Regions from separate parts of the Streptomyces sp. NPDC052052 genome, predicted to be linked through region 2. Evidence: riboswitches for the same ligand, from Rfam matches in the RefSeq annotation. Region 2 holds a riboswitch; the other holds the start of a gene.

Region 1 (6,847 bases), on a different contig from region 2:
CGGGTCCGCCTGGTAGGTGTTGATCGCGTCGGAGAGCATCTTTCCCCACGAGGCGGTCGGCGGCTTCACACCCGCACCCAGGTAACTGAGCGCGGCCTCACTGAGGATGTTGGTCGGGATGATCAGTGTGGAGTAGACGAGAATCGGCGCGACCAGGTTGGGCAGCAGCTCCTTGAAGAGGATGTAACCCCGTCCGGCGCCCAGGCTGCGCGCCGCCTCGACGTACTCGCGCTCGCGCAGGGACATCGTCTGCCCCCGGACGATACGTCCGATGTACGGCCACCCGAAGAAGCCGATCACCACGATCAGGACGCCCATCCTGACGCCCGAACCGGTGAGACCCCAGAGGGAGTTGGGCACGACCGAGACGAGAGCGATGGTGAACAGCAGCTGCGGGAAGGCGAGCAGCAGGTCCATCAGCCGGCTGATGAGCGCGTCGACCCAGCCACCGAAGAAGCCGGCCACCGCGCCGAGGATGCTGCCGATGACCACGGAGACCATCGCGGCGAGGAAGGCGACCAGCAGCGAGATGCGCGCGCCGTAGACGATGCGGCTGAACACGTCGCGGCCGTTGGTGGGTTCGACACCCAGCAGGTAGTCCGAACTCATGCCGCCGAAGGAGCCCTTGGGGATACCGAGGTCCGGGTCGAGCAGGTCCTCGTGGAATTCGTTCGGCGGGTGGCCGAGGAGATTCACGATCAGGGGTGCGAACACCGCGACCAAAATCAACAGGAGTACGACCACACCGCCGGCGAGCGCCACCTTGTCGCGCTTCAGCCGCATCCAGGCAATACGCCCTGGCGAACGGCCTTCGATGTCCTTGGCCGAGGCATCGGTCGTGACATCGACGGTCGCAGTCTCGGCCGCGCTGTCGTGCAGTGGTGCCGTCATCGTTGTGGGGACCCCTCTCGGCTCGACCGACTGTGGCCGGCCCGTGCCCGCCGCGGTAGCGGCTTGTTCACTTCACAGGTGCACGTCGCACGTTGGTTCGGGTGGTGCGGAAGAAGCAGGTGGTGCGAGTGGAGCAGTTCAACTGTCCAACCAGAAGCCGCAGGTCGCACAGGGCGCCGCACACTTCTCGTTGCGGGGAGTCTTCAACGCGTCACGGATCACCCGCCAGCCCTGACGGGGAATGGATGCGCAACCGTGATGTGGTCAGCCAGGTTCCGTTATCCGGACCCCGTGGTCGCCCCAGCGAACCAAGTCGACACTCTTCGCCCAGATCGGACAGGTGCCCCAACAGGGGTCATCCCGGCGCCAATTGACAGTGCGTCCAGGTCGGTCAGCCGTGGACCGGGGGGTAGCCGTAACCCGTGGCGGGAGCGGGCGCCATGTGCGCCTCGCGGTCGTAGAACGGACGGGAGTTGGCGCGCAGCCACATCGCGACCGGGTCGTACTCGTCGGACATCGCGACGGTGGAGACGGGAAGTCCGTCCGGGACCGCGCCGATCGACTGCTGCATCATCGCGCGCACCGCGTCGACCGAGGTCTGGCTCGTGTCGTAGAGGTCGAGCCCGATGGCGAGATACGGAACGCCGAGCGCGGGCTGCACCCAGGCGCGGCGCAGCGAGCGGATCACCGGGGTGTGATGGGCGTTCTGCGTCAGCAGGGCGTAGAACTGCGGGGTCTCGACGGCCGGTTCGGTGAGCCGGAGCGGGCCCGCGGGCATCCGGTCGAGGCCGGTGGCGATCCGGCGCAGATCCAGCCAGGGGATGCCGACACCGCCGCCGGGGGCATGCGGGTTGAGCCAGATGCCCCAGCGGTCCGGGAAGAGGGTGCGGGCGATGTCACGACCGGTGACGAGTTCGTGGGCCCGGTTCCAGCCGCTGGCCGAGAGCTCCTGGGCAGAGGTGACACAGGGGGCGTAGCCGAGGCCGTCGACCTCCATGTTCCCGTACTGGGCGTCGGGCGAACCCGCCTGGCCGTGCCAGAGGAGCATCCAGATGTGGCCGTTCGCGAGAGCGTGCAGCAGCGCCTCGTACGCGTCGTAGCGCCCGGGCGTCACTTGGCGCAGCATGTGCTCGACCTGCCCGGCCGCCGCGGTGCCTGACGCAGTCACCTGGTTCCGCCCCTCTCGATCCACTGTTCGGCCCACCGCTCCCGGGGCACACGGGTGCGGCACGGTGCCGAGGCACCAGCCATCAAACCAGCTTATGCGCCGGTCCTGACACCGACTTGACGCCTCGGACCGGTGCGGTGGCCCGCCCGGAGGCCGTCGGGCGGCACCGGCCGCTACGCGGTCTCGCGACGGTAGAACGGCCGGACCTTCTCCCGCATCCAGTCGCCGACCGGGTCCTGTGTCATGTCGAGCAGGACGAGGTTGACCGGCCAGGGCACCTCGACCCGGCCGAGCGCACGGCCGAGGGCGTCCATCGGGACGTTGCGCACGCTTTCCTCCCAGGAGGAGAGCTCGACGCCGACGAAGAGCACGGGTTCGTCGCCCTCGATGCTGGCCAGCGTCCGGCGGGCGGTGAGCACGACACCGCTCTGCTCGAATTCACCGGCCGCCGCGGAGAGGAAGTCGACGGGTTCCTCCTGCCAGGACGGTTCGTAGAGCCGGACCCTGCCTCCGGTGGCCGGACCGTCCAGCGGGGTACGCCCGACGCGGCAGAGCTCGGCCACGGCGGGCGGCGGCAGCGGCAGGCCGACGGCCCCGCCCGGGTTGACCGCGATGCCGAGCTGCGGGGGCAGGCCGCGGGCGAAATCGCGAGCGGGCGCGACGGTGAACGGCATGGAAGTGCCGACACAGCTGACGAACTGCTGTTCGGAGCTGAACACGGGCACGTACGCGGCACCCTCGATCTCCAGCGTGGGCAGATCCAGGGCGACGGAGTCGGGTCCGCCGCCCTTGGGCAGGGGTACCCAGACCTGGCTCCGTCCGAGCACCTCGACGAGCCGTCCGCCCGCCCCCGGGACGCCCATCGAGGCCGTCAGGACTTCTTCGAGCTCGTTGGCCGGCCATCCGCTCTGCGGATGGGACGGGACCTGTGCCGGAATGTCCACTGCTTCCCCTTCTTGCCCGAGTCTTCCGCCAGAAGGTTAGCGTTCCGGGCCCGATCCTCTCGGTCTTTCGCCCGCCCCGGACCGCTCCGTAAGGGCTCGAAAGCAATCAGGCCCAGCTCCGCCGCCGCCTCCCGGTCCAGCAGGATGGCCGAGGCACACCCGGGCGGCAGCAGGCCGGCCTCGACGCCCCGCAGCAGCCTCCGCACCGCCCGGCGGTGCCGGGCGAACGCGTATCCGGAGACGCCGCGCCCGCGGTCGCGCTGGCCCTCCTTCGCCGTCCGCGGCGTGACGTCGAGCAGGACGAGGTGGAGATCACGACCCCGACGCCGCACGTCACGGGCCAGCCAGCCGCGTACCCACGCCTGGGTTCCGCAGTCGTGGACGACGACGGACTCGCCGGAGCGCAGCACCCGCCACAGGCCCCAGTAGTGGTCGGCACGGACGAGCGGGCGATAGAGGGCGTAAGGAAATAATCGGGGCATCTTGTGCGCCCAGCGGTCCCGGGTGTCCTGGGAGTCGATGGCGCGGGCCGTGGTGACCGCTCTGCGGATGAGCGTCGACTTGCCGCTTCCGGGCAGCCCGGAGACCACCACCACGTCACCGGCCGCGAAGTGCAGGCTGCGCGGACTGTGTCCGGCCCGCTCCCGCAGATCCCGCAGGACCGGCGCGCGCGGACCGGGCGTGGTGGTGGCCGGAGCCCCCGGCTGTGCGGGCACCGACTCGTGCGCGGCTCCCACGGTCGCCGCGGAGTGCTGCGACGTCATCACGTCCCCCTCACCTCACGTATGCCCATGGAGTGTAAAGAAAAGGCAATGTGGCACAACCGTCCACGCCGCCGGAAGCCCGTGCGGGACCGGGGCGTCACTCCATCGCGATGCGTGCGATGATGAGCCCGCCAACTGCATAAAGGCCGCTTGAATCCGCGCGGGAGAGCTCCGGTCACTGTGTGCCGGGCGCCGAAGGAGCAAGTTCCTCCCTTGAATCTCTCAGGCCCCGTACCGCGTGGATGAGGCAGATCTGAAAAGCGGGCCGCCCGGCGGCCCCACCCAAGGTGCAAGCCGCGACCCCTCCAGGGCTCTCGGCGAACCTCTCAGGTTCCGATGACAGATGGGGAGGGATCGTCCTCCTCGTCATGCCCTGGGAGCCACACTCATGAGCACCGCCCCCCGTCTCACCGCCCTCGATGCACTGCACCGTTCGCTGGGCGCGACCATGACCGACTTCGCGGGCTGGGACATGCCCCTGCGGTACGGCAGCGAGCGCGACGAGCACCACGCGGTCCGCACCCGGGCCGGTCTCTTCGACCTGTCGCACATGGGCGAGATCACCGTCACCGGCCCCGAGGCCGCGGCCTTCCTGGACTTCGCGCTGGTCGGCAACATCGGCACCGTCGCCGCGGGCCGCGCCCGCTACACCATGATCTGCGCCGAGGACGGCGGCATCCTCGACGACCTGATCGTCTACCGCCTCGGCGAGGCCGAGGCCCCCGAGTACCTGGTCGTCGCCAACGCGGGCAACGCCCAGGTCGTGCTGGACGCGCTGACCGCGCGGGCCGAGGGATTCGACGCCGAGGTGCGCGACGACCGTGACGCGTACGCGCTGCTCGCCGTCCAGGGCCCCGAGTCCCCCGCCATCCTGGCCGCCGTCACCGACGCGGACCTGGACGGCCTGAAGTACTACGCCGGTCTGCCCGGCACGGTCGCCGGTGTCCCCGCGCTGATCGCACGTACCGGCTACACCGGCGAGGACGGCTTCGAACTGTTCGTCGCCCCCGAGCACGCCGAGCAGCTCTGGAAGGCCCTCACCGAGGCGGGTGCCTCCCACGGCCTGGTCCCGTGCGGGCTCTCCTGCCGCGACACGCTGCGCCTGGAGGCCGGCATGCCGCTCTACGGACATGAGCTGACCACCGAGCTGACCCCGTTCGACGCCGGCCTGGGCCGGGTCGTGAAGTTCGAGAAGGAGGGCGACTTCGTCGGCCGCGAGGCCCTGAGGGCCGCCGCCGAGCGCGCCGAGACCGCCCCGCCCCGCAAGCTGGTCGGACTGGTCGCCGAGGGCCGCCGGGTACCGCGCGCCGGCTTCTCCGTGGTCGCCGGCGGCGAGGTCGTCGGTCACGTCACCTCGGGCGCCCCGTCGCCCACCCTGGGCAAGCCGATCGCCCTCGCGTACGTGGACGCCGCGCACGCCACGCCCGGCACCACGGGCGTCGGAGTGGACATCCGGGGCAGCCACGAGCCGTACGAGGTCGTGGCGCTCCCGTTCTACAAGCGTCAGAAGTGACGTCCGAACCCCTCCGAAGTGACGCAATCGCGTCTCACACCGTAAGACCACCGTTCACCAGCACTCCCCCGCGTACAGGAGAATTCAGGTCATGAGCAACCCCCAGCAGCTGCGTTACAGCAAGGAGCACGAGTGGCTGTCGGCCGTCGAGGACGGTGTGGCCACGGTCGGCATCACCGAATTCGCCGCCAACGCGCTCGGCGATGTCGTCTTCGCCCAGCTCCCGGAGGTCGGTGACACGGTGACCGCGGGCGAGACCTGCGGCGAGCTGGAGTCGACCAAGTCGGTGAGCGACCTGTACTCGCCGGTGACCGGCGAGGTGACCGCCGCGAACCAGGACGTGGTGGACGACCCGTCGCTGGTGAACTCCGCTCCTTTCGAGGGCGGCTGGCTGTTCAAGGTACGCGTGGCGGAGGAGCCGGAGGACCTGCTCTCCGCCGACGAGTACACCGAGTTCTCCGGCAACTAAAGACCCCAAGGGACCACCTGATGTCGCTTCTCAACTCCTCCCTCCACGAGCTGGACCCGGATGTCGCCGCCGCTGTCGACGCCGAGCTCCACCGTCAGCAGTCCACCCTCGAGATGATCGCGTCGGAGAACTTCGCTCCGGTCGCCGTCATGGAGGCCCAGGGCTCCGTCCTCACCAACAAGTACGCCGAGGGCTACCCGGGCCGCCGCTACTACGGCGGCTGTGAGCACGTCGACGTCGTCGAGCAGATCGCCATCGACCGCATCAAGGCGCTGTTCGGCGCCGAGGCCGCGAACGTCCAGCCGCACTCCGGTGCGCAGGCCAACGCCGCCGCGATGTTCGCGCTGCTGAAGCCGGGCGACACGATCATGGGTCTGAACCTCGCCCACGGCGGGCACCTGACCCACGGCATGAAGATCAACTTCTCCGGCAAGCTCTACAACGTGGTCCCGTACCACGTCGATGACACCGGTGTCGTCGACATGGCCGAGGTCGAGCGCCTGGCCAAGGAGTCCAAGCCGAAGCTGATCGTCGCCGGCTGGTCCGCGTACCCCCGTCAGCTGGACTTCGCCGCCTTCCGCCGCATCGCGGACGAGGTCGGCGCGTACCTGATGGTCGACATGGCGCACTTCGCCGGCCTGGTGGCCGCGGGTCTGCACCCCAACCCGGTGCCGCACGCCCATGTCGTCACGACCACCACGCACAAGACCCTCGGTGGTCCGCGCGGTGGTGTCATCCTGTCGACGCAGGAGCTCGCCAAGAAGATCAACTCCGCGGTCTTCCCGGGTCAGCAGGGCGGCCCGCTGGAGCACGTGATCGCGGCCAAGGCGGTCTCGTTCAAGGTCGCGGCGAGCGAGGAGTTCAAGGAGCGCCAGCAGCGCACCCTGGAAGGCGCCCGCATCATCGCCGAGCGCCTGGTCCAGCCGGACGTCACCGAGGCCGGTGTCTCCGTGCTCTCCGGCGGTACGGACGTCCACCTGGTCCTCGTCGACCTGCGCAACTCCGAGCTGGACGGCCAGCAGGCCGAGGACCGCCTCCACGAGATCGGCATCACGGTCAACCGGAACGCCGTCCCGAACGACCCGCGGCCGCCGATGG
Region 2 (6,847 bases):
CGGGGCCCTCGGGCCCGACGATCTCCTGGTACCGCTGGCTCCCGCGCCACCGGGTATCGCCGCGCATCGCCCGCACCGGGTCGCCGATCTGCTCCGCATGATGACGCTGCGCATCCCTCCTGGTCCCGGCCCGCTGCTCGGATCGCCTGCCTGACCGCCGCCGCGTCCCGCCTTGCTGCCGATGCCCCGCCGCCGTTCCCGGTCACGGGGCACGGCGCTGCCCTGCACGCACCCGGCCCATCCGGACTAGTCCGGTCCGACCACCCCGAACCCCCCGAACTGGCAGTGCAGTTGCCCCGAACCGTCCGGCCGGGTGATGCGTCCTGCGAGCAAGGAGGAGCGCTGCTGCGAAATCCCTGCGGAACGTCGTCTGTGGCGCAACACTGGGGCTGGACCGATCGATACGGGGGGAGGCGGCCATGAACACCTCATCGAGCCGCAGGACCTTCACCACAACGCAGCGAAAGAACCCATCCATGTGTCAACATCAGCCACCCTGCCCGACCGCCGACTCCGCCGACCGGGAGGCCGCCCGTCTGACGGCGCACCACCCGGAACAGGGCTGGAGCCTGCTGTGCAACGGCGTCCTCCTCTTCGAGGACACCGGTGAGCTGCTCCCGGACGGGCAGGTCATCGCCCCGCATCGCCCCCTGGGGGCCGACCGGGTGGTGAAGGCCGCCTGACCCCGGCCGGGACGAACGGGGGCCGGCCCGGAGAAGTCTCCGCACCGGCCCCGACGCAGGTCCGCGTCACACCCTGACGCTCACACCTCAGCTGTCGTACTCGTCCAGCGGCGGGCAGGAGCAGACCAGGTTGCGGTCACCGAAAGCACCGTCGATCCGGCGCACCGGAGGCCAGTACTTGTCGGCGGCCGAGACCCCTGCCGGGAAGACGGCAGTCTCCCGGCTGTAGCCGTGGTCCCACTCCTGACCGAGCATCGCCGCAGTGTGCGGGGCGTTGCGGAGCGGGTTGTCGTCCGCCCTCCACTCACCGGATGCCACCTTCTCGATCTCGCCACGAATAGCGATCATCGTGTCGCAGAATCGGTCGAGTTCCGCGAGATCCTCGCTCTCGGTGGGTTCGATCATCAGCGTTCCGGCAACCGGGAACGACATGGTCGGCGAGTGGAATCCGTAGTCGATCAGGCGCTTGGCGATGTCGTCGACACTGACACCGGTGTCCTTGGAGATCGGCCGCAGGTCCACGATGCACTCGTGCGCGACGAGCCCGGCAGGGCCGTTGTACAGGATCGGGTAGTGCGGTTCGAGACGCTTGGCGATGTAGTTGGCGGCGAGAACGGCAACCTGTGTCGCACGCTTCAGCCCCTCGCCGCCCATCAGACGTACGTACGCCCAGGAGATGGGCAGAATGCCCGCCGAGCCCCACGGAGCGGCCGAGATCGGTCCGACACCGGTCTCGGGCCCAGCCGCCGACTGGAGCGGGTGGTTCGGCAGATACGGTGCGAGGTGCGCGCGCACACCGACCGGTCCGACGCCCGGACCACCGCCGCCGTGCGGGATGCAGAAGGTCTTGTGCAGGTTCAGGTGCGAGACATCTCCACCGAACCGGCCCGGCTTGGCCAGTCCGACCAGCGCGTTGAGGTTGGCGCCGTCGACGTACACCTGACCGCCGGCGTCATGGACCTCGGCGCAGAGGTCGGCGACGTGCTCCTCGAAGACCCCGTGCGTCGACGGGTACGTGATCATGAGCACCGCAAGCTCCTCGCGGTGCTTCTCGATCTTGGCCCGGAGGTCCTCGATGTCGACCTCGCCGTCATCGGTGGTCTTCACGACGACGACCTTCATGCCGGCCATCACGGCGCTGGCGGCATTGGTGCCGTGCGCGGAGGAGGGGATGAGGCAGACGGTCCGCTGGTCGTCACCGTTGGCACGGTGGTACGCCCGCACGGCGAGGAGACCGGCGAACTCGCCCTGCGAACCGGCGTTCGGCTGGATCGAGACCGCGTCGTACCCGGTGACTTCGGCGAGGCGCTCCTCCAGCTCCCTGATGAGCGTGAGGAAACCCGCTGCCTGCTCGGTCGGCGCGAAGGGGTGCAGTGCACCGAACTCGGGCCAGGTGATCGGCTCCATCTCGGTGGTCGCGTTCAGCTTCATGGTGCAGGAGCCGAGCGGGATCATCCCACGGTCCAGGGCGTAGTCCCGGTCGGCGAGCCTGCGCAGGTAGCGGAGCATCGCGGTCTCGGAACGGTGCTGATGGAAGACCGGGTGGGTGAGGATCGTGTCGGTGCGCAGCAGGTCCTCGGGCAGTGCGTCGGCCGCCACGGCGTCCAGCGCCTCGATGTCCCCCGCAGTGCCGAAGGCGGCCCAGACGGCGGCGATCTGCTTACGGGTGGTGGTCTCGTCGCAGGCGAGGGAGACCAGGTCGGCATCGACGAGTCGCAGGTTGACACCGCGTTCGCGGGCGCCCGCGACGACCTCCGCGGCCTTCCCCGGAACGCGCACGGTCAGGGTGTCGAAGTAGGCGCCGCTCACGACGTCCACGCCACCGGCGCGCAGGCCCTCGGCCAGGATCGCCGCGTAGCGGTGGGTGCGCCGGGCGATCGTCCGCAGCCCCTCCGGGCCGTGGTACACCGCATACATTCCGGCCATGACGGCCAGCAGCACCTGTGCGGTACAGATGTTGCTGGTGGCCTTCTCGCGGCGAATGTGCTGCTCGCGAGTCTGCAGGGCAAGCCGGTAGGCCTTCTTTCCGTCCGCGTCGACGGACACACCGACGAGGCGGCCCGGAAGGCTGCGGGCGAACTTCTCGCGTACGGCCATGAAGCCGGCGTGCGGCCCGCCGAAGCCCATCGGTACACCGAAACGCTGCGTGGTGCCGACCGCGATGTCCGCGCCCAGGTCGCCCGGCGACCTGAGCAGGGTCAGGGCCAGCAGATCGGCGGCGACCGTGACGACCGCCCCGAGTTCGTGGGCCTGCTCGATCACGGGCTCGATGTTCCGAACCTCCCCGGAGGCGCCCGGGTACTGCAGCAGGACACCGAAGACACCGCGCTCCGCGATCTCTGCCGGGATGCCGTCGGAGAGGTCGGCGACGACTACCTCGACACCGGTCGGCTCGGCGCGGGTCTCTATGACGGCGATCGTCTGCGGCAGGGCGTCGGCGTCGACCAGGAAGACACCGTTCCTGACCTTGCCGACGCGCCGCGCGAGCGCCATGGCCTCGGCGGCCGCGGTGCCCTCGTCGAGCAGGGAGGCGCCGGAGGTGGGCAGACCGGTCAGCTCCGCGACCATCGTCTGGAAATTGAGGAGCGCCTCCAGCCTGCCCTGCGAGATCTCCGGCTGGTACGGCGTGTAGGCCGTGTACCAGGCGGGGTTCTCCATGACGTTCCGGAGGATCACGGGAGGGGTGAAGGTGCCGTAGTAGCCGAGCCCGATCATCGGGGCCAGCACCTGGTTGCGGTCGGCGAGTGCGCGCAGCTCGGCGAGGACCTCGGCCTCGGTGCGGGCGGCCGGCAGCCGGAGTGCCTCCGCGCTCTTGATGACATCGGGCACCGCTGCGGCGGTCAGCTCGTCCAGCGAGGCGTAACCGACCTGGGCGAGCATCTTGGACTGCGCCTCGTCATCGGGGCCGATGTGGCGCTGCGCGAACGGAATGCCCTGCTCCAGCTGGGAGAGCGGAGCGCGACGGGGGGTCATTGTGGAGGCCTCCTGGTCTGTCAGGACCTGCGAGGGGCACCACGGCGCGGGTGCCCGAACGGCCTCCCCCTCTGTCATCTCAACCTGAGAGCTTCACCGGCGCGCCCTGGGGCGTACCGGCTTTCACCGTCGGTGAGGGAGGGAACCGCACTGGCACTCGGCCGCACGGAGCCCGCCCTGCTTTCCAGAGTGACCTCGTCCGCGCGGTACGGGGGCCTGAGAGATTCCGGGGAGGATTTGCTCCTTCGGCGCCTTCGGAATCGCTCCGAAGGACTCTCCCGCACGGGGTCAGCAGCCGTGACAAGCCTACCAGCGGGCTTCGCCACGGAATTCTCGAGTGGCCAACCCTCCGGATCTGCATTTCTGTAGTGCTAGTGGAGTAGCCGCGACCAGTGGGAGGGACCGTGCAGACCGACATCGATCCGCGTCGCCTGATCGGCCGCAAGGTGTTCGACCGCAAAGGCACCAAGATCGGCACCGTGGACGAGGTGTACCTCGACGACGCGACCGGTGTGCCCGAGTGGGCCGCCGTACGAACCGGACTCTTCAGCCGGGACGCGTTCGTCCCCCTGGAGCCCAGCGAATTCCTGGAGGATGTGCTCCGCGTCCCCTTCGACCGGGCCTTGATCAAGGACGCGCCCGACTTCGGTGTCGGTCGCCACCTCTCACCGGAGCAGGAACTCCAGCTCTACCGCCACTACGGTCTGGACTCCCCGCCCGGGGAGACCGCCCCGGACAGGGACTTCGGCAGACTGGCCGGCCAGGACGAGTAGTCCACCGGGTCCCGCACCAGCGGCAGCGGATCGGCCGGCTGCAGTTCCGGATCGTCGGTCCGGAACGTACGCACCCGGCCGGGCTCCGATCCTGGTTCCTCGAACCGCACCGTCACCCGGCCGAGGCCGCTGCCCTGTACCCAGCCGTGTCCGTAGCAGTCATGCCGCACATCGTGACCGGCGCTCCAGCACCGTGCGGCGAGCAGCTCGGCGGCCGTCCGGGCATCCTCCGGTTCGCCGTGCCCCGACGCGTCCCGCTCACCCACCGCCGCGACCTCCCCCTCGGCTGTCTCCTCGGCCTTCTCCTCGGCCGCGGCCCGTTCACCGGCGGCCTGGGCGAAGAGGTCTTCCTGCGTGTAGTCGGCAAGGCCCGTGACGCCCACTCCCAGGAGTCGCACGCCTCCGGTGGTGTCCACGGCCTCCAGGAGCCGTGCGGCGGCTTCTCGGACCACGGAGAGGTCGTCCGTGGGTCCTCGCAGCGTCTCGGACCTCGTGAGCGTGGAGAAGTCGTACCGGCGAACCTTCAGCACCACGGTGCGTCCGGACCGCCCCGCACCCCTCAGTCGCTGGACGCATCGGTCGGCCAGCCGGTCCACCTCGAGCCTGATGCGCACCCTGTCGTGCAGGTCGGTGTCGAAGGTGTCCTCGACCGAGACCGATTTCGCGTCCCGCTCCGCGACCACGGGCCGGTCGTCGTATCCGAACGCCATGCGGTGGAGGGAGCCGCCGTGTGCCTTCCCCAGGAGACGCACGAGTTCCGCCTCACCGGCCTCGGCCAGGTCGTTGACCGTCGTCATCCCCGCTCGGCGCAGATGGTCCGCCGTCGCCGGGCCGACGCCGGGCAGGGTCCGTACCGGCATGGGCGCGAGAAGCTCGCGCTCCGTCCCGGGCTCTATGAGGAACAGGCCGTCCGGTTTCGCCTGCTCCGAAGCGATCTTGGCCAGCATCTTGGAACCGGCGAGCCCGACCGAGCCGGTGAGCCCGGTGACCGCCTTGATGGCCGCACGCAGCTGCTCACCGATCTCCAGGGCGGAAGCACGGTCATCGGCCGTCCCACCGGCTTCCAAATCGACGAAGGCCTCGTCCAGGCTGAGCGGCTCCACCAGTGGAGAGAGCCGCCCCAGCAACTCCATGACCTGATCACTGACCATCCGGTACAGCGAGAAACGGGGAGCCAGATACGCCGCATTGGGGGCCAGCCGTCTGGCCTGAGCCGTGGGCATCGCGGAATGCACCCCGAAACGCCGTGCCTCGTACGACGCGGTGGCGACGACCCCGCGTGGCCCGAGCCCGCCCACCACGACCGGCTTGCCGCGCAGGCTGGGCTTCGCCGCCTGCTCGGCAGAGGCGTAGAAGGCATCCATGTCCAGATGCAGGATGGTGGGAGCAGCTCTCACATCAATCGATGTTGCCGCACAGCACTGACATGTGCTGCCCCCGATTCGACTGCCGGGTCACCCGGCGCGGTTGCGCCGCCGCGCCAGCTCATCGGTGGGGTTGTTCCCGATCAGGGTCTCGCCGGTGTCCACGCGCTCGCCGTGCAGCTGGGACAGGGCCGCATCGACGTCCTGCCACACCACGCCCACGGCGATACCGAAGACTCCCTGGCCGCCCTGGAGCAGGTCCACGACCTCGTCGGGCGAGGAGCACTCGTAGACCGTCGCTCCGTCGCTCATCAAGGTCATGCGCTCGAGATCCTGAAAACCCCGGGCCTGGAGGTGCTGGACCGTGGTGCGGATGTTCTGGAGCGCGACACCCGTGTCCAGGAAGCGTTTGACGATCTTCAGCAGTACGACGTCCCGAAAGCTGTAGAGCCGTTGTGTGCCCGAGCCGTACGCCGGACGTACGCTCGGCTCCACCAGCCCCGTACGCGCCCAGTAGTCGAGCTGCCGATAGGTGATCCCCGCGGCCGCGCAGGCCGTCGGCCCTCGATAGCCGATGTCGCTGGCCGATGCCATCCCGTCCCCCGCCACCGCCGCCGGATCAACCGGTTGCCTGATGGTGCGGCCGGCTGTATGTCCCTGCTGCGAGTACGGCCCACCCGCCACCGTACCGTCGCCGCTGCTTCTCACGCCGACCTCCGTCCTTGACCTGCCCTCTCGAAGGTAGGCAGTCACTCGGGGTGCGTCAACGATCGCCACACTCGCCACGCCGAGTGATAATCACCCTGAGGGTGGTTTCTCGTGCCGTGCGAGCGGGAAAGGCTTATCGAATGCGCCGGCTCCGCCCCCGCACAGAACGGTCACTGACTGTTGGTACCGAAATCCTCCGGTGAGATCTGGTCGAGGAACTCGCGGAACTTCTCCACCTCGTCCTCCTGCTCGTCCGGGATGGCGATCCCCGCGTCGTCGAGCACCCCGTCACTGCCGTAGATCGGCGTTCCGGTGCGCAACGCGAGCGCTATGGCGTCGGACGGCC

What was found. Region 2 has a riboswitch for glycine ahead of gcvP (aminomethyl-transferring glycine dehydrogenase). Riboswitches for the same ligand answer to the same signal wherever they lie in the genome.
Region 1: linked by a shared signal. The riboswitch ahead of gcvT (glycine cleavage system aminomethyltransferase GcvT) and the one ahead of gcvP (aminomethyl-transferring glycine dehydrogenase) in region 2 are both predicted to bind glycine.

What each region holds. Positions count from the first base shown of each region.
Region 1 covers NZ_JBFAWU010000004.1:265,909-272,755, reverse strand. Annotated here, with positions in the region: gene AB0L71_RS07065 (ABC transporter permease) at 1-891, opposite strand, end outside; gene AB0L71_RS07060 (enhanced serine sensitivity protein SseB C-terminal domain-containing protein) at 1,283-2,059, opposite strand; gene AB0L71_RS07055 (enhanced serine sensitivity protein SseB) at 2,233-3,003, opposite strand; partial or broken gene AB0L71_RS07050 (AAA family ATPase) at 3,102-3,767, opposite strand; glycine riboswitch at 3,919-4,014, shown strand; gene gcvT (glycine cleavage system aminomethyltransferase GcvT) at 4,156-5,280, shown strand; gene gcvH (glycine cleavage system protein GcvH) at 5,372-5,749, shown strand; gene glyA (serine hydroxymethyltransferase) at 5,770-6,847, shown strand, end outside.
Region 2 covers NZ_JBFAWU010000036.1:7,617-14,463, reverse strand. Annotated here, with positions in the region: gene AB0L71_RS30745 (hypothetical protein) at 1-154, shown strand, start outside; gene AB0L71_RS30740 (DUF5999 family protein) at 477-683, shown strand; gene gcvP (aminomethyl-transferring glycine dehydrogenase) at 771-3,656, opposite strand; glycine riboswitch at 3,851-3,947, opposite strand; gene AB0L71_RS30730 (PRC-barrel domain-containing protein) at 4,061-4,429, shown strand; gene AB0L71_RS30725 (DNA polymerase IV) at 4,354-5,826, opposite strand; gene AB0L71_RS30720 (MerR family transcriptional regulator) at 5,884-6,501, opposite strand; gene AB0L71_RS30715 (bifunctional nuclease family protein) at 6,672-6,847, opposite strand, start outside.